One region of the Paucidesulfovibrio gracilis DSM 16080 genome, then DNA from elsewhere that is predicted to be linked to it. Evidence: predicted binding sites of a transcription regulator. Region 1 holds the regulator's gene; each other region holds the start of a gene.
The links. Region 1 encodes sigma-54, which starts transcription at its own class of promoters, with help from an activator protein. Its sites were predicted from a motif close to CTGGCACGGNNNNTGCTT; they were not measured.

Region 1 (5,413 bases):
GTAACCCTATAGCGCCCTTCAGTGGCATAGAGCGGCAAAAGATAACAAAAAAAATCTACAAACCGCTTTTGAAATGCTCTTCCAACCTCACTCTCTAAAACGTAGTGCGAAACCTGTGTATCCTTACCTGAAAGGTTCCGCAACGCAGGATCAAAATAAGGATTCGGCAAAAAGCGAAGGTCAAAGACTAAATCCGCATCAATGGGAACCCCATATTTGAATCCAAAAGTCAACAGATGGACCCGCATACAGGAACTGGGAGCCTCAAGATCGGTCCACTTTTCCTGTATGATCCTCCGCAAGTCATGAATGGAGTACCCCGTGGTATCCACAACCAGATCAGCACTCTCGCGAATCGGAGCCATGAGCTGGCGTTCCGTATCTAAAGCCTGCTCCAGCCCAAGGGCATTGGTTTCCAAAGGATGCAGTCTTCTGGTGGTGGCGTAGCGGGTCAACAGCGTATCTTGTCGTGTTTCCAAAAACACCACCTGGGGTTTCATACCCATGTCCGCAAGCTGCGCGGTTGCGCTGTCCCACTCTTCGACAAAGTCCAGCTGCCGAAGATCCATGCCCAAGGCAAGACCTCGATGAGCCTTGTCCATTCCCTGAAACAGTTCCACCATACGCGGCAGCATGGAAGCGGGAAGACCGTCCACACAAAAAAAGTGTAAATCCTCAAAAACGTTGAGAGCCGTACTCTTTCCTGCACCGGAAAGCCCCGTAACAACGATCAGAGGGAAAGATCCACTTTTTTTCACGCCAACCCCTTGCTCAAGTGGCCTGAAGCAGTTGCCAAAGGCCATCCTTGCCGTCCGCAGCCATAAGGTTGGCTCGGAAAGTCTGGTCCTTGAGCAGCCGTGATATGTGGGCGAGGATACGAAGATGCAATCCGGCCACCTGTTCCGGGGCCATTACAAGAAAAACGATATGGCAGGGGGCGTGGTCCAGGGATTCAAATTCGACCCCCTGGGGACTCCTGGCCACGGCCACCACTATTCGATCCAGGGCTTCAAGCTTGCCGTGAGGTATAGCGATACCATCCCCAATGCCTGTGGAACCGAGGCTCTCCCGGTCCATAAGAACCTGGACGGCTTGTTCAGTATCCAACTCCGGCATGGTGCTGGAGATGCACTCTACAATTTCACGGAGCACCTCCGCCTTTGAGGCGGAGGTCAGCTCCGGTATAATCAGTTGTTTGTTAAGATATTCGCCGAGTCTCATTGTTAGTTACCAGGATCAATCAATCCGTAATCGCCGCCTTTGCGACGGTAAATGACGTTAATTCCCTCGGTTTCAGCATTGCGAAACACGAGGAACTCGAACTTGAGCGAATCGAGCTGCATCGCCGCTTCCTCAACGGACATGGGCTTTGGCTCATAATTATCCGTACCGGTGATGGTCGGAGCGGCGCCGCCATCGGCCAAAGTAAAGTACTCGGTTCGCACATCCCGCGCTGCCTTGCGGCGCTTATCCTTCATCTTCTCGCGCACTTTACGCAGCTGGGCCTCCAGCTTGTCAACCACGCAATCAATGGTGGCATACATATCCGGAGACTGCTCAAAAGCCGAGATATGGATGCTGTCCGCGTTCAAGACCACATCAGCCTGCTGGCGGGTTTTTTCCACGGCCAAGTTGACCTGAAGATCGGACTCGTCCGAATCTTGAATGAACTTGGAAACCTTGTCGAACCGCTTGGCAGCATACTCCTTGAGGTGGGGAGAGGGGTCGAAATTCTTAAAGTTGAAACTGATGTTCATGCACAATCCTCCTTGGAGTAGAGGTTGAGTGGGCAATGTTATAAAATCTGCTTGCGCTTCGAAGACGAGGGGATATCCATAGCCGAACGGTATTTCGCAACGGTACGCCGCGCAATATTTACGTCCAGTTCAGCTTTGAGCATCTCGCCGATCGTTTCGTCGCTCAGCGGTTTCTTCGGATTTTCACCACTGATGAGTTGCTTAATCAGCGCCTTGACCGATTCCGAACCAACCTGAGTGCCGTCTCCCAGATCCAGAGCGCTGTTAAAGAAAAACTTCAGTTCAAATATCCCATGCGGTGTGGAGACATACTTGCTCGTCGTAATCCGGCTGACCGTGGATTCATGCATATTAATGTCTTCCGCCACGTCTTTAAGGATCAGCGGTTTGAGCTTGGCCACGCCCTGTTCGAAAAAATCACGCTGAAAACGGACAATACTCTCCATCACCTTATACAATGTTCGCTGCCGTTGATATAAACTTTTGAGCAGCCAGGCCGCGGATCGCATTTTGTCCTGAAAATATTCCTTATCCTTGCCGGTACAATTCCCAATATCGTCCATGTAGAACGAGTTGAGCGTCAAGCGGGGCAGTCCATCCTCATTCAGCACGATAACAAAATCATCACCATATTTATACACGAAGACATCCGGGCTGACATAATGCGGCTCCGTGCTGGAAAAACTCGCCCCGGGCATTGGATCTAGTTTTTGAATAACTTCAATATATTTCTTCAGTTTATCAAGACTGATCTTAAACTTTCTGGCTAACGGCTTATAGCGACGCTTCTCCAAATCTTCCAAATGCTGATCAACCAAGTCCAACAGGATGGGATCCGTATAATCAAAAAACTCAAGCTGGACCTTCAGGCACTCACGCGGTGATCTGGCCGCCACGCCCACCGGGTCCAGCCGCTGAATCCGCTGGATAACGCTTTCCACGGTTTCGGGATCAGACTCCACAAGCGCTAGCAAGTCCTGAACATCTGCCTGCAAATATCCCCGATCATCCAGATTCCCCAGAACGACATCACCAACGGCCAACTCTTCGTCGGTAAAGTTGGAAAGCCGCATCTGCCAATTTAGATGACCATGCAGGGAGGGTTTTGAGGCAAGCCGTGCTTCAAACGACAACCCCTCTTCGGGGATCTCTGCTTCACGGACCTGGGACTGCTTGGATGAGCTGGAGAACTCACCAATGTAATTTTCCCAATCAGCGTCACGCATCAACTCCGCCTGGGCATCCCCCTCCTCGCTCTCCTTGGATTGCGTATCTTCTGGTTGCGGGTCGTCGGCTTCCTTTTCATCAAGAAACGGATTTTCCAACAATTCCTGCTGTACGGATTCAAGCAATTCCAGGCGGGAAAGTTGCAGCAACTTGATGGCCTGCTGCAGTTGCGGCGTCATGACAAGTTGCTGACTGAGCTTGAGTTGTTGTCGTAATTCCAGTCCCATACTACCCATCGCCACGGCGCGCCGCATGAAACTCAAAAGAATCAACACGGGGCCGTCGGTTAGAAATGATATCCTTGCCTCTACTATCTCACAGATTAGCTACTCGCGCAAGGAATACATCTTAACATACTGAAAAAATAGAAATACGTCGCTTTGAGAGAGCGACATGAAAGAACTGTACCAACCTTCATGCAGGCTGTAAATCCACAACGACCAAAAAGCCGGACGAAAAAAGGAGGTAATGCGGAGATCAGGGAGGTAAAAGTATCAAAGGCAAAAATTTTCGCCGAGGTACACCTTTCGGGCCTTGGAGTCCTGAACAATCTCGTCAGGGGTGCCTTCCAGAATAATCGTCCCCTCGTACACCAAATATGCCCTATCGCAAATATTCAAAGTTTCTCGCACATTATGATCTGAAATTAAAATCCCGATCCCCATCTTCTTTAAAATCGAAATGATCTCCTGAATATCAATGACCGCAATGGGGTCAATCCCAGCAAACGGCTCATCGAGAAGAATAAACTTCGGATTCATAATCAGAGCACGAGCGATTTCCAGGCGGCGACGCTCCCCACCGGACAGAAACATGGCTTTTTGATGCGCCAGCTTGGTTATGTTGAACATGCGAAGCAGTTCGGCGGCCCGCTTGCGGCGCTGGGCCCGCTTCAGGGAGGTCTGCTCCAAAATGATCATAAGGTTTTCCAACACAGTGAGCTTACGAAAAACCGAACTCTCCTGCGGAAGATAGGACAGCCCCATGCGAGCTCGTTCATGCAAAGGAAGTCTGGTGATTGCACGAGAACCGAGGGAAACGGACCCGGAGTTGGGTTTGATGATGCCGGCAAGCATATAAAAAGTGGTTGTTTTACCCGCTCCGTTGGGACCAAGCAAGCCCACGACTTCTTTACGGGTCAAAGCCACATCCACCCCGTGAACCACTTCACGCTTGCCGTACCGTTTGGAAAGCCCGGTGGCCGAAAGCTGGTCGGGCATCTCTACGGTGCCTCCATGCCTTCCGGGGCAAACAAAATCGCCTCCACACGCTTGCCGCTGCCGCCCACGACTTCACTCCGCTTCTCGCGGACGTAGAATTTGATCACCTTTCCCGTAACCTTGTTCTTCCCTTCAGTAATCACCGGATTTCCCTGCATCAGCAACAAAGCTTCCTTGACGTGGTACGTCACGGTATCACTCTTCCCTTCAATCTCATCCTTGCGCATCGTTACGCCGCCAGATGCCACAATTCGATCGATCTCTTCACCTGGTTCGCCCTGCTTGCTGAAATGGGCGGTCAATCGTTCCGACCAAAGTTTCATCCCCTCGTGAACAGCCTCCACATTTCCGGAAAACGTTACCGTGCGCTCCGCATCATTGTATGTCAGCCTATCCGCCGTAATTCGAACCGGCTCCTTTCCTGCCGGACCAGCGTCCGGAACATCCTCAGGCCGTTCCTGGACCTCGGCCACCACTTTGGGACTTCGGAAGGGCTCATCCGCCACCTGGGCAGAGCCAGCATCTACGGCAGTAACGGCAGTCGATGGAGCAGTGTCGCCATGTTCAGATTCCATCAATGGAGCGGGTTCCGCTGCGACACGGTGCAAATATTTGGCTTTGGCAAAACCGAGGGCCAGAGAAAGATCGCGATGGACCGCCTCCTCAGGGAACACTGCATACCACCCGTTTTCCAGAAAATCGACTTTCACGCGCTCTCCTTTTTTCAAGGTCAGCACATGCTCAGATCGATGATCCCTCTTCTGGCGGACATTAAGATTTTGCGAAGCCGAACGGATTTCCCCCCATGATGAATCCGAAGTGGTCTGCGCCAGAGCATCAGTCCCAGCCAAGCAACACATCAGCCCCAGCAAGACGAAACACAATGCATGGCGACAAAACCCTTTTCGCATTACAACTCCACCATTTTTGACAACAAAAGTTCACAACCTTGCCCCAAACCGTCTTCCCCGCCGCTATGGTGCGCCTTTCTCCAAATCACGAAGCGTAAACACGGCCTCAACACCACCAGCGGCGACAAGGAGTCTGGTCTTGGTGTCGATCTCAATGGCCGAGGCACTTATGGTCACGTCACCGTGACGGATGACGACCCGCCCTTTGAGGTAAACCTTGTCCATGGCACCAATATAGTCGAATTCATCAGCCTTGATAGCAAAAAGACCGTAACGGCCCGAAACATTATCCCAAAGC
Region 2 (5,413 bases), on a different contig from region 1:
GCGCAGATCATTGAGTTTCGTTTGATAATGGAAGGCGAAAGCGCGGCCCTGGCCGCGGCGCGACGTACCCAGGAGCAGGTAGACGTGCTCCGCGACTACCTGGAAAACATGCGTCTGGCCATTGAGAACAAAACCTCCGGGCTGGTGCCGGACTACCGGTTCCACTGCCTCATCGCCGAAGCCGCACACAACGAATATATTACCAGCTTTATTAAATTTCTTTCCTCAAAAATGCTTGGCGGCGTGCAGGAAGCCCGCTCCCTGTCCAACAAGGATCTCAAGCGCGCCAGCATGGTTCTGGAAGAGCACTCGGTGATTTACGACGCAATCCTGCGTCAATCCCCGGAAGACGCCCGCGCCGCCGTGTACGCCCACCTCATGAGCAGTGCCAAGCGCCAGGGCATTGAGCTGACCGGCCCGCTACGCTACTCCACCGACGACTGACCGCCCCGGCCATGGCCGACGGTTGCACTGATGGTGCTCCAACCCAATAGCCCGGATAAGGCAATCCACCGGACAGCCTTCAAGCCGGGCTGTTTGGCATGCCTGCCCACATCGCTCCGGCTTGCAAGCCGGTTCTGTACGACGCGTCATGTCTGCGCGCTTTTTTTGCCGGGATGCGTAGTGTGGAGGACGAACCATTGCCAAGATTCCAAAAGAGCAACAGCCCGGCAAAATAACCGGGCTGTTGTTGCATGAAGAGATCCGCTCTGTAGGTAGGGAAGCGCCGCGCTCCGGGAACAATTCACGAAACACGGCGCATGGAGGATAATACATCAAAATCAATGATGTGTCGTTACGTTGCAAATAGACAGGCAGATGCCCGCATGGACGATGCCCGGCAAAGGAAAGGGATTGTCTGAAGCGCCAATCCGCCCGGGAGCCGACACCTGGCCTTAGGGAGCGGCCGGAAGGAAATCAGCGATTTCCCATGCCTCCGCCGCCCATGCCACGGCCACCGCCGCCGCCCATACCGCGGCCACCGCCGCCGCCCATACCGCGACCACCGCCGCCGCCCATTCCGCGACCACCGCCGCCGCCCATGCCGCGGCCACCGCCGCCGCCCATGCCGCGGCCACCGCCGCCGCCCATGCCGCGACCGCAACCGCCCATGCCTTGACCGGACGGACCCGCAGGACCAGCGGTCATGCCTTGCGCGGGCGCGGCAGCCTGAGAGCCGCCCTTTTCAAACTGCTCCAGAGCCTGGCGCACCGTGCCTTCCGCGCAAAAGGCAATACGAACGTTGCCCTGCTGCAAAGCGGCTTCCGCCTTGGGACCGACACGACCCGTGAGCACGAGGCTTGCTCCGGATTCGGCCACTGCTTGGGCCGTTTGGATACCGGCGCCCTGCGCCTGGGAAGCATTGGCCGTATTTTCGAGCCAGCGGTGTTCGCGGCTTTCCGTATCAAACAAAATAAAACCGGCTGCCCGCCCAAAACGCGGGTCCACGGCGTGATCCAGGGTCGGTCCCTGGCTGCTGATTGCGATTATCATTCGCACCTCCTGTTTTGCAGGAAGCTATGCAGGGGCTGTGCCAAACAAAAACTAAAAGTATTTCAGTGTGGTGGGAAATAAAAAAAACGGAAAGGGCGAAAATTGCGCCCGAAGAACAAAAAAAACAGGAGAATGGTGCGTCTACGCACCAAGCATGGGCGCAAGATGCTCCCACACAAAAGCGGGCTGCATATCCCGCATGCAGCGGTGATGTCCCTGGGGGCAACGTTTCGGGCCGTGCAAACCGCAAGGGCGACACGAAAGCTCCGCCACCTCCAGGACATGGGCCGTGCGACCGCGCGGAAAGAATCCCAGCTCGCGAACCGTCGGCCCAAACAGCGCCAATGTGGGGACGCGCTGCATCCAGGCCAAATGCATTGGCCCGGAATCATTGGTCAGGTAGGCATCCAGGCGGCGGATGCACGCGGCAAGAACCGGCAAACTCACGGCTCCGGCCAGGTTGATCACGCGACCGGCCCCCTGCACCGCACCGCGCACAACGGTTTCGGCATCCGCTTCCTCGCCCGGACCGCCAAAAACCACCACCGTGGCTCCGGCTTCCACGGCCGTGGCCGCGACCTGGGCGAAATACTCCACGGGCCACTGCTTGGTGGGCCAGGTGGAACCGGGATGCACGCCCAAAAGAGGACCGGGCAGGGAGCCGAGCAGCTCCTCGGCTTCGATCTCGGCCGAGGGCGGGAGCACCATGTCCGGCCAGGGAAAATCACCTGACGCGGGTTCCAGATCCAAAGGGCGCAGCAAGCGCAACAGGCGTTCGATTTCGTCGAATTGATCAAAGGCGCGCTGCACGGTGTGCGTGTAGGCCATGCGGTTATACAGGGGCGCGGCATAGCCCACGCGCATGGGCGCGCCCGTGGCAAAGGCCGTGACCGCGCTGCGCAGGCTGGCGTGTGCCGAAACCCAAAGATCCAGCTCCCGGGCCGCCATGGTCCGGCCAAAGGCCCAGGCCGCACCCAACCCGCGCTGCGTGCCGCGCTTGTCAAAGCCCGTTACCGAGGTGATGCCGGGCTGGGCCGTAAACAACTCCTGCACTCCCGCACGCACCACAAAATGCAGCTCCGCTTCAGGAAACGCCTCGTGCAAGGCCTGCAGCAGCGGCAGAGTGAGCACGGCGTCGCCCAAAAACGCGGTCTGCCAGACGCCTATTCGTTGAATTTCTCGCATACCGCGCCATCCTTACCCGCTCCGGACCGGACTGACAACACTTGGGATGAACCATGTCCGCGACCACTTGAAATGCCGCGCCAACCCGACTACAAAACACGGACGGCCTTTTTTCGATGTTGGAAAAGCGGACGCCGAAAAAACGGCGCGCAACGTGACGTGACGGATCATTCGGGGACCAGCGCGCAAGGCAGGGTACCGGATTCGTGGCAGCAATGCCGCCGCAGGCACTTTTCAACGGAGTTTTATTCCAAAAGGCCGCACAGCCAGGAACTCCCAGCAGGGGATGGAGGAATCAAATGAAGTACATCATGTTTGAAGACTTTTCCGGCGACCCCGTACCCGTGATCTTCCCCAAACGTATCGACTTCCTGGAGCTGCGGGAGCAGATTCCCTATCCCACCGTACTTTCCGCCGGCTATGTGCAGCTGCGCGGCGAAACCTTCGCCTGCCACGGCGAGGCCCGGGGGCTTGGCGTGGAAGCCAATCCCAAGGATGGGGAAATCATCGGCCAGCGCTTCACCAATCCCGAAGATTAACCACTCCAGTGTCCCGGCATACCGGCCGGAGAAAAAAAAACGGCCTTCGGCACCCCGTGGGGGGACCACCGAAGGCCGGTCTCTCTCTTTGGGTCAGCCGCCCATGGGCGCGTGCCAGACATTCATGCTTTCAAGACCGCCGGAAATCTGGGTGTTGTTCGGCAGTGTTCCGGCAAACTCGTATCCGGCCCGGGCAAAGGTGATGTTCATGCCGTAGGATGCGGCGCGGGCAATGGTGAACAGCGTCTTGAGGTTCAGGGCGTCGTTGTTCTGCTCCAGATCGCCGTGCATGAACCCGAGCAGATGCGCGGCCAGTCCCTGCCCCCGGAAATCCGGCAGGGTGGCGAAGTCGGTCATTTCCGCACACCCGTTTTCCCCGTCAATTTCTGCGGAGCAGAGCGCGGCGAGGCGGCCGGATTGGAACGCCCCATAATACCGCACATGGCTCTCCATGGTCTCGCGCAGGTACGCTGGATCATGGATGGGAAAAGGATAGGAGTCGAACACGGCGCTGTAGAGAGCGGCCATATCCGGGGTGTGTTGCCGACCGAGCCGGTCCAGTTCCCATCCAGGGGGAAGCGGATTCCGCCCGGAGGTCTGGCTTGCCTTGGCTTTTGCCGTGCGGATCACATCCTTCAGGATTTCCGCATCCGCGGCAACCCGCCGCCAGTCCGCAAAATAGCGGCCCATGAACAAGCCGTCCTCATTGCCGTTGAAAAACCCCGGCACACAGGCCTCCACACGATACTCCGCAGCCTCGAAGTCCTGTTTGGCCGAGGCCGGAACCTTTGCGAAGATCTTGGTATAGCCGTTGTCCTCGGCCAGCCGGTCCAGCCGGCTGATGATGCGCGGGCAATCCTGCGGAGCCAGGTGCATGAGGTAGGCCCGCCCGTTGAGCGGGCCGTGTTGGACCAACGATTCACCCATGCGGGCGATGACATCAGGCTGCATCGTGATCCGTCCGCCGTTCCATACGCTCGTTTTCCGCCGGGGTCAGGCTCTGGGTGTCGTCCCAGTCCGAGAGCAGTTTTTCAATGCCCACGCATTTTTCCTCGGCGTCCTCTTCCTTGAGCTGGAGATTGCAGTCCGTGCAATTGCGGTCGCAATACTGCGGCTCGTAGGATTCCGGCTCGGCGTAGGTGGTGATCACGCCTTCATAGTTGCGCAAAATGGTCTTGTTCGTACCCCAGGAGAGCAGATAGTTGGGCATGACGGGAATTTTTCCGCCGCCGCCGGGCGCGTCCACAACATACGTGGGAACCGCGAATCCGCTGGTATGCCCGCGCAGGCTTTCCATGATCTCCATGCCCTTGGCAATGGGCGTGCGGAAGTGCGTCAGCCCCTCGGAGAGGTCGCACTGATAGATGTAGTAGGGTCGCACGCGGTTTTTGACTAATTTGTGGTTCAACGTCTTGATCAGCCTGGGGCAATCGTTGACCCCGGCCAGCAGCACGCTCTGGTTGCCCAGGGGGATGCCCGCGTCCGCCAGACGGCTCAGGGCCGTGCGGCTGGAAGCGGTCAGTTCCCGGGGATGGTTGAAATGCGTGTTCAACCACAGCGGATGGTGCTGCTTGAGCATGTGGACCAGATCGTCGGTGACGCGATAGGGCAGCACCACGGGCATGCGTGTACCGATGCGCACCACTTCGATGTGCTCGATGCGGCTCAACTCGCCGAGAATCCAGTCCAGACGCTCGTCCGAGAGCATGAAGGGATCCCCGCCCGAGAGCAGGACGTCACGCACCTGGGGCGTGTTGCGGATGTATTCGATGCCTTGCTGCAAGGTCTTTTTGGACGGAACCGAATCCACGTCCCCCACTTTGCGCTTGCGGGTGCAGTGGCGGCAATACATGGAGCAAAGATTGCTGACGTGGAAGAGTACCCGATCCGGGTACCGGTGGGTGATGCCCGGAGCCGGGCTGTCCTCATCCTCGTGCAGGGGATCGGTCATGTCGAACCGGCCGATTTCCAGCTCCTTGGGGGAGGGGAACGCCTGGCGGAACACCGGGTCGTTGGCGTAGTCGTCGGGATCGATGAGCGAGAGGTAGTACGGGGTCACGGACATGGGGAATTTATCCACCGTGCGGGAGAAGGCGCGGCGTTCCAGGTCCGGGAAGCGCACGCCGAGCAGCTTTTCAAAGCTGCTGATGTCGCGCACGGAATGGCGCACATGCCATTTCCAATCCATCCAGCTG
Region 3 (5,413 bases), on a different contig from region 1:
GTCGGGGCGCGTGCGGCGCACCTCCTGCCGGCAAAACAACTCAAGCAGGTCTTTGTCCTGGTCATGTTCTACATGGGATTAAAGATGACCGGCGTTTTTGCCCTGCTTGGCCTGCCGCTCTAATCCCATAAGCCAGCCGACTCTTCCCGGCAGGGTCGCTCTTCACGCGGCCCTGCCTTTTTTCCAAACAACCACCCGCCCGCAACAGGCACGGCGTCCCCCCGGTCCATGCCCTGCCGCCACGAACCCAAACACGAAAAGCACGCCGTTGCCCTCAAACATACTGTCCCAGCAATGGATACAGGCTGCTGCTTCCGCGCGTATCGGGAAAATCGTCCCCTGTTTTTTAGTTGAAATTGAATCTCAAATTCATTAGAGATTTACGTGAGCGGCATACCCCACCTGCTCACGACATCTCCGTCGGAAGCGGCGGACACGATCTATCAACACATGGAAACGACGTACTCACTGACCATAAATGAAAAAAACACGAGACACGCTTCACCCCGCCACGCCGCTGCTGCCCACGGGAAATGCCCGGCACACGGCAAGGCTACGGATCCCCCGGTTCAACCACCTGACAAGGATGCACCATGTTTCGAGATGACCTGACCTGCGGCGCGCCTCTGACCCAGGAAACCATTACCACGGCATTGCACGAATTTGCCGAATCCCTGGGAACGGCAGTGGATGCCCGCGACCACCATACACGCAAGCACTCCGAGGAAGTGGCCCAGGTTGCCTACGGACTGGCCGTACGCATGGGACTTTCCACGGCCCACGCCGATGTGATCCACGTGGCCGCCCACCTGCACGACGTTGGAAAAATCGGTATCCCGGACGCCGTATTGTTCAAGCCCGGTCCACTGACTCCGGCGGAATGGGCCATGCTCAAACGCCACCCCGCCATTGGCGCGGAAATCGTCCAGCCGGTGCAGGCGCTTTGCCGCTGCGGTATCCGGGAAATCATCCTCCACCATCACGAACGGTGGGATGGACAGGGCTACCCCCATGGTCTGCACGGCACGGAAATCCCACTCGGAGCGCGGATCATCGCGGTGGCGGACAGCCTTTCCGCCATGATGCAGCGTCGCCCGTACCGCAAGGCCATGCGATTTTGCGAGGCCCGGGAGGAAATCCTGCGATGCGCTGGTACGCAGTTTGACCCCAATGTGGTGGCCGCGTTCGAACGCAGTGCTTCCATGATCGGCCAGCTCATGGAAATGCTCAGCGACTAGCCCACCCGGATCCGGTTTGCGGTTCCCGGCAGGGGACCATGTCCCCCCTCAATGCTCTCTCAAGTCCCTACTGCCTGCGTGCTGCGCCACGCCGACATCCAGTTGCGACGTTCCCGCTTTGACCGCCACGAAACGAGGAGCGGCCCGGCTCCCCCCTGCAAAGGGGAACCGGGCCGCCGACCTGGAGAGGTGAGGTAGTACCTTGTATTCTTAGTGGTCGCAGGTGTTCGCGCCGGTCTGGAGCGAGCCTTTCATCCACTGTTCCAGCACTTTTTCCGGCTCCTGGGAGGGAGCGCCGACAATAACCTGGACGCCCTCGTCCTTGAGCAGGGATTGGGCCTTGGCCCCCATGCCTCCGGCGAGCACCAGGTCCACGTTCAACCCGGCGATCCACTTGGGCAGGACGCCCGGCTCGTGCGGCGGCGGGGTTTCGCTGGTGCTGGCCACCACGCTGCCCAGTTCCGTGTCCACATCATAGACCGCAAACTGTTGGCAGTGGCCGAAATGCTGGCACAACCGACCCTCGGCAATGGGCAGAGCCACACGCAGCGCGCCGTTGTTCTTGGCCAGGCTCTTGGGCGTGGGCAGTTGGTCCGCGGCAGGCTCCTGCAGGCTGTCCGCCAGCTTGAGCATGGGCTTGACCACCCGTCCCAGGGCTTGGGCTGCCGGGCTTTCGTGCTCCACCTTGACATAGGGGAAGCCCTCGTCTCCGGAGCGGGCCACTTCCGGTTCAATGGGAATCCGACCCAAGAAGGGCACGTCCATCTCGCGGGCCAATTGTTCGCCGCCGCCGGAATTGAAAATGTCGTACACTTTGCCGCAATCCGGGCAGGCAAAGCCGGACATGTTTTCCACGATGCCGAGCACCGGGTTGCCCACCTGCTTGCAGAAGGTCACGGAACGGCGCACGTCGTCAATGGCCACGCCCTGCGGGGTGGTCACGATGACCGCGTAGGCGTCGGGTCCGATGGTCTGCAGGGCGGAAAGCGGTTCGTCGCCGGTTCCGGGAGGGCAGTCCACAACCAGGAAGTCCAGATCGCCCCAGGCCACGTCCCGCAGGAACTGGGTGATCAGGCCCATCTTCACGGGACCGCGCCAGATCACGGCGTCGTTCTTGTTGGGGAGCATAAAGCCCAGAGACATGACCCAAAGATTTTTGCTCCAGGACACCGGCTCAATGATTTCCTGGCCGATATGGGGCTGCTTGTCCTGCAGGCTGAGCAGCCGGGGAACGCTGGGACCATGGACATCCACGTCCAGCAGACCCACCTGTTTTCCGGCCTGCGCCAGGGCCACGGCAATGTTGGTGGCCACTGTGGATTTGCCCACGCCGCCCTTGCCGGAAAGCACCACGATCTTGTGCTTGATGCGCGAAAGGTTGGTTTTCAGCTTCTGGTCTTCCGATTCACAACCGGAACAACCGCCCGCGCCTTGTCCCGAGGAGCAGCTGCCGCATGCGTCACTCATGATCTTTCACTCCTTAGAAATTTGTATGGTCCGGCCGCCCACGCCCGAAGCGTGCAAGGCGGCCCGGCTTATGTAATCATCACGATCCCGTTGTCAATGCATGTCGGGATCCCTTGGAATTGCCGACCCCGGCCTACCAGTGTCCTTCCTTGTCCGGTCCGTCCGCGGGAGCGAGCTTCCCGGCCTTGTAGGCCTCCAGATTCTCGGCAGCGGTGCCGCCCTGGCCCAAAAAGACCTGAATGCCGCCCTTTTCCAATGCCATAAACGCCTTGGGTCCCATGTGGCCGGTGATCACGGCCTTGGCGCCGGTGGCGCCCACGGTCTGGGCGGACTGAATGCCCGCGCCCTGGGGCAGGCTCAAATTCTGCTCGTTGTTCACGTATTCATCCGCACCGGTTTCCAGATCATAAATCAAAAATCCGGCAGCGCGCCCAAAGCGGGGGTCCAGTTTGCTTTCCAGGCCCGGGCCTTCGCAGCTGATGGCTATCTTCATGGTTTCTCCTTGGTTGAACGTCTGTTGTTCGGGCATGGGAGCGGGCATTTGGCCGCAGCACGTACCTGCGGTTCCCATTGTGGGGATGACCGCACTTCGCGACCGGCGACCAGCTCCCGGTCCCTGGGGACCATGCCCCAAGCCATGCCCACGCCCATATCCGCGCCCCGGTCCGTTTCCTCGTCCGGGTCCGCAGTCCTGGCCCGCACCGTTGCGACGACAACGGCAACCGGGCATGGTCAATTGTTCAAGCGTGTTCTGCCGCACAGCGGCGAGCACTTCGTCCACCCGGCCACGCAGCCAGGGCCGCAGTTCCAGCCCTGCCGCCTCCAGGGAGTGGCGAACACCGCCGCACACCCCGCCGCAGATGACGAGATGAACCCCGCAGGCCAATATGGCGGATGTCCTGTCCGTTGGGTCCTTTGAGGGAAGGGATACATGGCCTGCGGGGGTAATATTGTTCTCGTCGTCCAGGCGATACAGCCGGAACTCACTGGCGTTTTCAAAGACCGAGGCTAACCGGTCCTGGTAACATGCTAAACAGATAATCATACTTCCGACTCATCCGGCTGGACGTGTTGCTCCAGAGTTTGGTTTCGCTTAAGCACCGGCTGTGCCGAAGCAAACAAAATCAATGTATTTCAAACGACTAAACAGAATCAGGCCATCGCGCGAGCCAGAAGCAAGACAGAGAATGCGCCCGCGCAAAACTCGCCAAGGCGAATTATACGCCCACATTCTTGCAACGCCCCAACATACGGCGCAGCGTATCCTTGGAAATGCCAAGCTCCCGGCAGGTGGCCATTTTCTTGCCCTGGTTGCGCTTGAGCGCCCGCAGCACGGCCCGGCACTTGATTTCCTCCAGGGTGCCGCCCGGTTCGAAGATGTCTTCCTCGGAGGGCCGGTTCGGTTGCAGGTTTTCAGGGAGATGTTCCACCTGGATGAACCCCTCCTGGCAGAGAATAAAGGCGTATTCCAAAATATTTTCCAACTCGCGCACATTGCCCGGAAAGTCGTGCCGCAGGAAGATGGAGAGCACGTCCTCGCTGACGCCTTCCACCTGACGGCCCAGCAGGGCATTGTGGCGCTGAATAAAATGGTCGATGAGCAGGGGAAGATCCTCACGCCGCTCCCGCATGGGAGGCAGGCGCAACGTGACCACGTTCAGCCGGTAGAACAAATCCTGGCGGAATTCCCCGGTGGCCACGCGTTCTTCCAGGTTCCGGTTGGTGGCGGCCACGATGCGTACGTCGGTTTTGACCGGCTTTACCCCGCCCAGCGGCTCATAGGTGCGCTCCTGCAACACGCGTAGCAGCTTGACCTGTAAATTTCCCGGCAAATCCCCGATTTCATCGAGAAAAATGGTCCCACCGGCCGCCAACTCAAACCGGCCGGGCTTGTCTTTTTTGGCGTCGGTAAAGGCGCCGGCCTTGTACCCGAACAGTTCGCTTTCCAATAAATTATCGGGAAGTGCGCCGCAGTTCACGGCCACGAACGGTCCGTCCCGCCTGGCGCTGAGGTTGTGAATGGCGCGGGCGAACAATTCCTTGCCCGTTCCGGACTCCCCCAGCAAGAGGACCGTGGCTTCACTTTTGGAAATCTGGGGCATGATTTGAAAAATTTTGGTCAGCCCCTGGCTTTTGCCCACGATATCCTCAAACGTATAAGATTCCGAAACCTTTTGCCGCATGAGATGAATCTCGGTGAGATCGCGAAAGGTTTCGACCCCGCCGATCAACTCCCCGTCGGCATTGCGCAGGGCCGAGGCAGAGATGGACACAGGCACTTTTTCACCGTCGGACCGCAGGATGAACTTGGACTTGTTGACCACCTGTCCACCGCTTTCCAGGCATTCGCCCAAGGCGCAATTCCCGTCGCACAGGCCGCTGCGGAGCACCTCCCAGCATTTGGCGCCCAAGGCGTCCTCCTGGTCCGTACCTGTGATGCGCGCGGCCGCGCTGTTGAAGTAGGTGATATTCCAGTCCCGATCCACCGTGAATACGCCGTCCGCCAGGGAATCAAGCACGGCTTCGCAGGGGAGGTTTTGAGGAAAAGGCATGTATCGCACTCCATAAGCTAAAAAAATCTCCGCCCATGACATGGACGCACAACTCGCCCAGTGTCCCTTGCTGTCCACGGGAAGTCAAGGCTCAAAACACGCCCTGCCATTTCCCGGCCATGACCCAAGAAGTGGCCTACACGGGAAAACCACCGT
Region 4 (5,413 bases), on a different contig from region 1:
GTCGAACAACTCCCGATGGATTGTGCGCTGGGAAAAATCCAGCTCCGCATTCACGCGGGCAATGATTTTACCCGGTCCCACCGCCGGAGTGAGCAGCTCCTGAATTCGCCGCTCCAGCTTGCGTTCCATCTCATTTTTATAATCCAACTGCGAGCTGGACAAGCCAACCGTGGCACCGTCTTCTTCGGGTTCATACAAAGGCTGTCCCTGCATGTCCGTCACGGTGATACGGCTTTTTTCCAGCCCCTCCACGGACATGGACACCAGGTTGACGATGCCGGTGATCTCCTTTTTGCCCAATTCGGCCCGGTCCTTGAGCTTGAGCACTACGGACGCGGACGGCGGAGCCTGTTCCTCAATAAACAAACTCTTGTGCGGAAGCACCAAATGCACTCTGGCGCGCTCCACCTGGGGAAACTCCGAAATGGTCCGGGCAAGTTCTCCCTGCAGGGCGCGCTGGTAGTTGATGTGCTGCACAAAATCGGTCTGGCCGATCTTGATATTGTCAAAAATTTCAAAGCCAATGCCTTGGCCGTGCAGGGTGCCTTCCCCGGCAATTTTCAGGCGCAGATCGTAAACACGGTCCGCGGGAACCATGATGGTCTGGCCACCGTCCTGCAGCTTGTACGGTTCTTTGGCGGCCTGCAGCATGGAGACCACCTTGGAGGCGTCCTCGGGATACAGCTTGGTATACAGCACCCGGTAGTCCGGCATGTTCAGCCAATAGATCATGAACACAAAGGCCAGGGTCACGATGACGCTGAGTCCGCCGATGAGCACACGCTGGGAAACAGTGCGGCGCTGCCAAAAATTTGCAAAGCGTTGCCAGGTTTCGGTCAGGAACGGGGGCATGGGCTTTCTCCTCAAAAAGTAGTGCTACGGTGATCCGGCCCTAGAAGGGCATGCGCATGATTTCCTGATATGCGGAGATGATCTTGCCGCGAACCGCACTGGTCATCTGCATGGCCACGCCGGCTTTTTGCATGGAGATCATCAATTCATGCACATTCTGGGTCTTTCCGGAGGCGAACTCCTCGATCATACGGGACTTCTCGCCCTGCATCTCGTTGACCTTGGACAACGAATCGGTGAGCGTCTCGCCGAACCCTTCCACCGGCTTTTTTCGCTGAGTGGTGGAGCGTACCTGCTGGGACAGTTCCTGCGCGTCCTGCATGGCATTTTTGTAGGCCTGCATGGCGACACTTTTAATCATGATTCCTTCCCCGGTGTTTTAGTTCCACAGGATGCGTCCATTTTGGCTATCGGCCGATGCGAAGCGCCTTGGTGAACATCTTCTTCACCGAGTCAATGGACTGGGTGTTGGCTTCATAGCTACGCATGGTGTTGATCATGTTGGTCATTTCTTCCACAACATTGATGTCCGGATACGCCACATAGCCCTCTTCGTTGGCATCGGGGTGTCCCGGCTCATACACCATCTTAAAAGGCCGGTCGTCTTTGACCATGCCCCGCACGGTCACACCGTGCAGATCTCGGTTGAGCTGGTCCTTCATGGCCTCATCAAAAGGCGTATAGACCGGCGAAGATTCCAGCGACAGCGCCTTCCGCTGGTATGGTCCCCCCTCCACGGTGCGCGTGGTCCGGGCATTGGCCATGTTCATAGAAATGACGTTCAGGTAGGCCCGCTGCGCGCGCAGGCCGGACGCGCCGATATCAAGTGCGGTCATGAAATCCATTTATTTGCTCCCATCCTGAATGACTTTTTGCAGTCCTTGGAAATTCTTGGTGATTACTTCCGCCAAGGCGTTGTAGAGCATGGCGTTTTTTCCCATCAGCGCCATTTCCTTATCCAGGTCTACACGGTCCTCGCCGAACACCTGGCGCGGCTCGAACTCCTTGATGCCCCGCCCTTCAAATCCATCCGCCGAAAAAGTGGACGGTAGATGCATGGAACTGGTGCGCGTAACCTTACCGCGTTGATCCAAGGCCAGAGCGTCTTGCAACCGATCTTCGAATTCCAGGCGACGGGCCTTGTATCCCGGAGTATCCACGTTGGCGAGGTTTCCGGCGACGAGGTTTTGACGCTCCAACCGAAGATCCAGAACCTTGGCGGTTACGTCGATATGCGATGAAAATAGTCCCTTCATGCCTTGCCTCTCTTCTGCTGGTCATTTTTTTCCGAGTGTCCCGCTTTGGGGTAACCCGACACGCAACCAACAAAGCAACAACCGTTCCATTTGAGTAACACCCTAACATAAAACCACTTTAATATTTTATGGTGTCCTGGGGGCTGTCGAAGAACCGTCGGCAGGCTTTGCCGGAAGCCAAATGAACACGCCATGCTTCGCCGAGCATCCCAGATTATAAACCCAGGATCCCAACTTGAAAGCCGAGGGCTATTCCTCGTTTACAGTTTGGAATAGTGAACTTTTTTACGGAATGAAACGCGACATGCCCAATTTCTCCACCACTGGAGTTTCTTTCATGGCACAAGCATTGCATTGCTTTTGCTGCCCACCTGGGCAGACATTTCAAAGCGCACGGTCTTGATCGACCGGCAGGAATTTGGAGGGGATGTCATGAGTACACACCTGGATTACGAGATCAACAAGGAACTCGGAGAATGCTATCTCTTTATGGGAGAGCTGGAAAAGGCCGAGGAATACTACAACAAGGCTGCCAAATCCAACGGCATTCATCCTGATCCGTATCTCGGTCTGGCGACCATCGCGGTGCAACGCGGCTCTCTTGAGGAAGCCATGGAGCAATATCGCAAGGCGCACACCATCGAACCTACGGACAAGAGTCACGCCGGCATCGGTCTGATTCTCATGGAAGCTGGTGAAGCAGGTGTTGCGTTCGAGCACTTTAGTGAAGCGCTGGCCATCAACCCGGAAAACATGGTCGCCCTGTTCAGCCTGGTACGGCTCGGACACGAAACGTCCAATCTGGAACTGGTGGTTCCGCACCTGGAGAATTACCTCTCCATCGATCCGGGCAAGCACGAAGTCCGCTACGCCTTGGCTGGTTGTCTGGTCTGCATGGACCGCAAGGACGACGCCATTTTGCATCTGGAACGCATCCTGGAAACCGACCCGTCCAATGAGTCTGCCCAGGAATTGCTGAATCAGATCAGCGTGTAGCTGACGCACGATTTTTTGTCCCCTCCGGGCCGCGTTGTCCACTCCTCGTCGGGTGGACAGCGCGCCTGCCGAATTTGGGGTCTACCCGGGTCTGAACTTGCGCACGCCCGGATTATCTGGCACTTCCTCACAAAACAAATGTGAGGTGTGTCATGGATTTTTTGCCTATCCGACGCGCTCTGCTGAGCGTCACCGATAAGTCGCTTCTTGTCGAATTCGCGACCTTTCTCGCCCAAAATCAAGTGGAACTGGTTTCCACAGGCGGCACTCGCCGCATGCTTGCCGAAGCCGAACTGCCCGTGACCCCGGTCAGCGACGTGACCGGCTTTCCTGAAATTCTGGGTGGCCGCGTCAAAACCCTGCATCCCAACGTGCATGGCGGCGTGCTTGCGGATAAAGATAATCCCGAACATCTGGAGACGCTCCAACAGCACGAGATCAAGCCGTTCGATCTGATTTGCGTCAATCTTTACAACTTTGCCGACGCCGCGAAAAAAGAACTGGATCTCAAGCAGGCCGTTGAGGAAATCGACATCGGCGGCCCGACCATGCTGCGCGCCGCCGCCAAAAACTTTCATTCCATCCTCGTGGTGCCGGGCGTATCCCACTATACCGCCATCATGGATGAAATGCGCGCCAACAAAGGCAAGGTAGGGCTTGATCTGCGCCGCCGCCTCGCTGCCGAGACCTTCGGCATGGTCTCCGAGTACGACCGCATGATCAGCGCCTACCTGACGGACCATACAGCCTGAACCGGTCCCCATCCCCAGCCTGCAAACCAAGGAGCAATCCCATAGCGCAACGCGTACAGGGCAACACCCAAGGGCTTAAGCCCAGTGAATTGAAACGGCTGAACCGACTGTATCAACGTCGCTACCCTTTGCGGGAAGTGGTCAGCGTTGAACAGGCCCGGGAGTTGGCAGGCCTTTCCCACGACATTGGCCGGCAAGTGGCTGTGTTGGTCAACCGCCAAGGTCGCGCCGACATGGTCCTTGTCGGTGACCCGGAAGCCATTTTCATTCCCGAGTTGCCCCGCTCCCGTCAGGGGGCTGGACGGCTTCGGGGCTTGCGGCTGGTACATACGCACTTCGGTTCCGAAAAACTCTCCCAGGAAGACCTGATGGACATGGTTTTCCTGCGCTTCGACAGTGTAGCTGCCCTGAGCGTCGATGCCGAGGGCTGGCCGGATCGGATTCAGGTCGCGCACCTGCTCCCGCCCAACCCTTCCCATCGCACCCATGAGCTGCTGTCCCCGGAGCGGTATGACCATCAGACCGTGGACCTGCATGCTCTGACCGAGGCGCTGGAAGAGGAATTCAGCCGCTCCCAACCCGGCCCCGAGTTGGAACATGGGGACCGGGCATTATTGGTCAGCGTATCCACGGCCTCAAGACAAATCCAGGAACGCTCTCTTGACGAACTTTCGGCGCTGGCTCGCACGGCCGGGCTTGTTCCGGCGGACATGCTGGTCCAACGTGTACGCAAGGCCGACCCGCGCACCATTATGGGCAAGGGCAAGCTCGCGGAACTGGAAGTTCGCGCCCTGCAATGCGGCGCTCGTCTCATCCTCTTTGACCAGGATCTTTCTCCCGCACAAATGCGGAATCTTGCGGAACTTACGGAACGTCGCGTCATCGACCGCACCCAGCTGATCCTGGATATTTTTGCCCAACGCGCCACCAGCAAGGCCGGGAAACTCCAGGTGGAAATGGCCCAGCTCAAATATATGCTACCGCGGCTTACGGGCGCGGGCAAAGCCATGTCCCGACTCATGGGAGGCATCGGCGGGCGTGGCCCGGGTGAAACAAAGCTCGAGGTAGACCGCCGCAGGGCGCGAGACCGTCTGACAAGGCTCAAAAAGGAGCTGGAGGCGGTGCGCCGTCACCGCGCGCAAACCCGCGAACGCCGATCCAAATCCGGCGTACCCGTTATCTCGCTGGTGGGCTACACCAACGCGGGAAAATCCACGCTGCTGAACACGCTGACCAACGCCGATGTGTTGGCAGAAGACAAACTGTTCGCAACACTGGATCCCACGACACGGCGCATTCGCTTTCCGCGTGATCGTGAAGTGATCCTCACGGACACGGTGGGCTTTATCCGACGGCTGCCGCCCGATCTACGCGAAGCCTTTCGCGCCACACTGGAAGAACTCGAATTTGCCGACGTTCTGCTGCTTGTGGCTGATGCAGCCCACCCGGAAGTGGAAGAGCATGTCCACGCCGTGGAAAACATTCTGGAAGAAATGGACCTGCAAAAGCCGGAACGGATTGTAGCCCTGAACAAATGGGACAAGCTGGATGCGGATG

Region 2: the regulator sigma-54 is predicted to act here: its motif matches at 1,521-1,538, upstream of B5D49_RS15120 (NifB/NifX family molybdenum-iron cluster-binding protein).
Region 3: the regulator sigma-54 is predicted to act here: its motif matches at 3,801-3,818, upstream of B5D49_RS15110 (NifB/NifX family molybdenum-iron cluster-binding protein).
Region 4: the regulator sigma-54 is predicted to act here: its motif matches at 2,181-2,198, upstream of flgB (flagellar basal body rod protein FlgB).

The regions. Positions count from the first base shown of each region.
Region 1 is NZ_FUYC01000003.1:283,617-289,029, reverse strand. It holds gene rapZ (RNase adapter RapZ) at 1-758, opposite strand, end outside; gene B5D49_RS05635 (PTS sugar transporter subunit IIA) at 772-1,221, opposite strand; gene hpf (ribosome hibernation-promoting factor, HPF/YfiA family) at 1,224-1,757, opposite strand; gene rpoN (RNA polymerase factor sigma-54) at 1,796-3,211, opposite strand; gene lptB (LPS export ABC transporter ATP-binding protein) at 3,479-4,204, opposite strand; gene lptA (lipopolysaccharide transport periplasmic protein LptA) at 4,207-5,115, opposite strand; gene lptC (LPS export ABC transporter periplasmic protein LptC) at 5,179-5,413, opposite strand, start outside.
Region 2 is NZ_FUYC01000025.1:4,560-9,972, forward strand. It holds gene B5D49_RS13480 (FadR/GntR family transcriptional regulator) at 1-444, shown strand, start outside; gene B5D49_RS15120 (NifB/NifX family molybdenum-iron cluster-binding protein) at 919-1,494, opposite strand; gene B5D49_RS13490 (glycosyltransferase family 9 protein) at 1,636-2,679, opposite strand; gene B5D49_RS13495 (hypothetical protein) at 2,979-3,218, shown strand; gene ablB (putative beta-lysine N-acetyltransferase) at 3,312-4,169, opposite strand; gene kamA (lysine 2,3-aminomutase) at 4,159-5,413, opposite strand, start outside.
Region 3 is NZ_FUYC01000006.1:61,650-67,062, reverse strand. It holds gene B5D49_RS08275 (sulfite exporter TauE/SafE family protein) at 1-123, shown strand, start outside; gene B5D49_RS08270 (HD-GYP domain-containing protein) at 594-1,238, shown strand; gene B5D49_RS08265 (iron-sulfur cluster carrier protein MrpORP) at 1,449-2,705, opposite strand; gene B5D49_RS15110 (NifB/NifX family molybdenum-iron cluster-binding protein) at 2,839-3,750, opposite strand; gene B5D49_RS08250 (sigma-54 interaction domain-containing protein) at 3,923-5,257, opposite strand.
Region 4 is NZ_FUYC01000001.1:749-6,161, forward strand. It holds gene fliF (flagellar basal-body MS-ring/collar protein FliF) at 1-852, opposite strand, end outside; gene fliE (flagellar hook-basal body complex protein FliE) at 893-1,216, opposite strand; gene flgC (flagellar basal body rod protein FlgC) at 1,260-1,697, opposite strand; gene flgB (flagellar basal body rod protein FlgB) at 1,698-2,108, opposite strand; gene B5D49_RS00025 (tetratricopeptide repeat protein) at 2,541-3,104, shown strand; gene B5D49_RS00030 (IMP cyclohydrolase) at 3,257-3,856, shown strand; gene hflX (GTPase HflX) at 3,946-5,413, shown strand, end outside.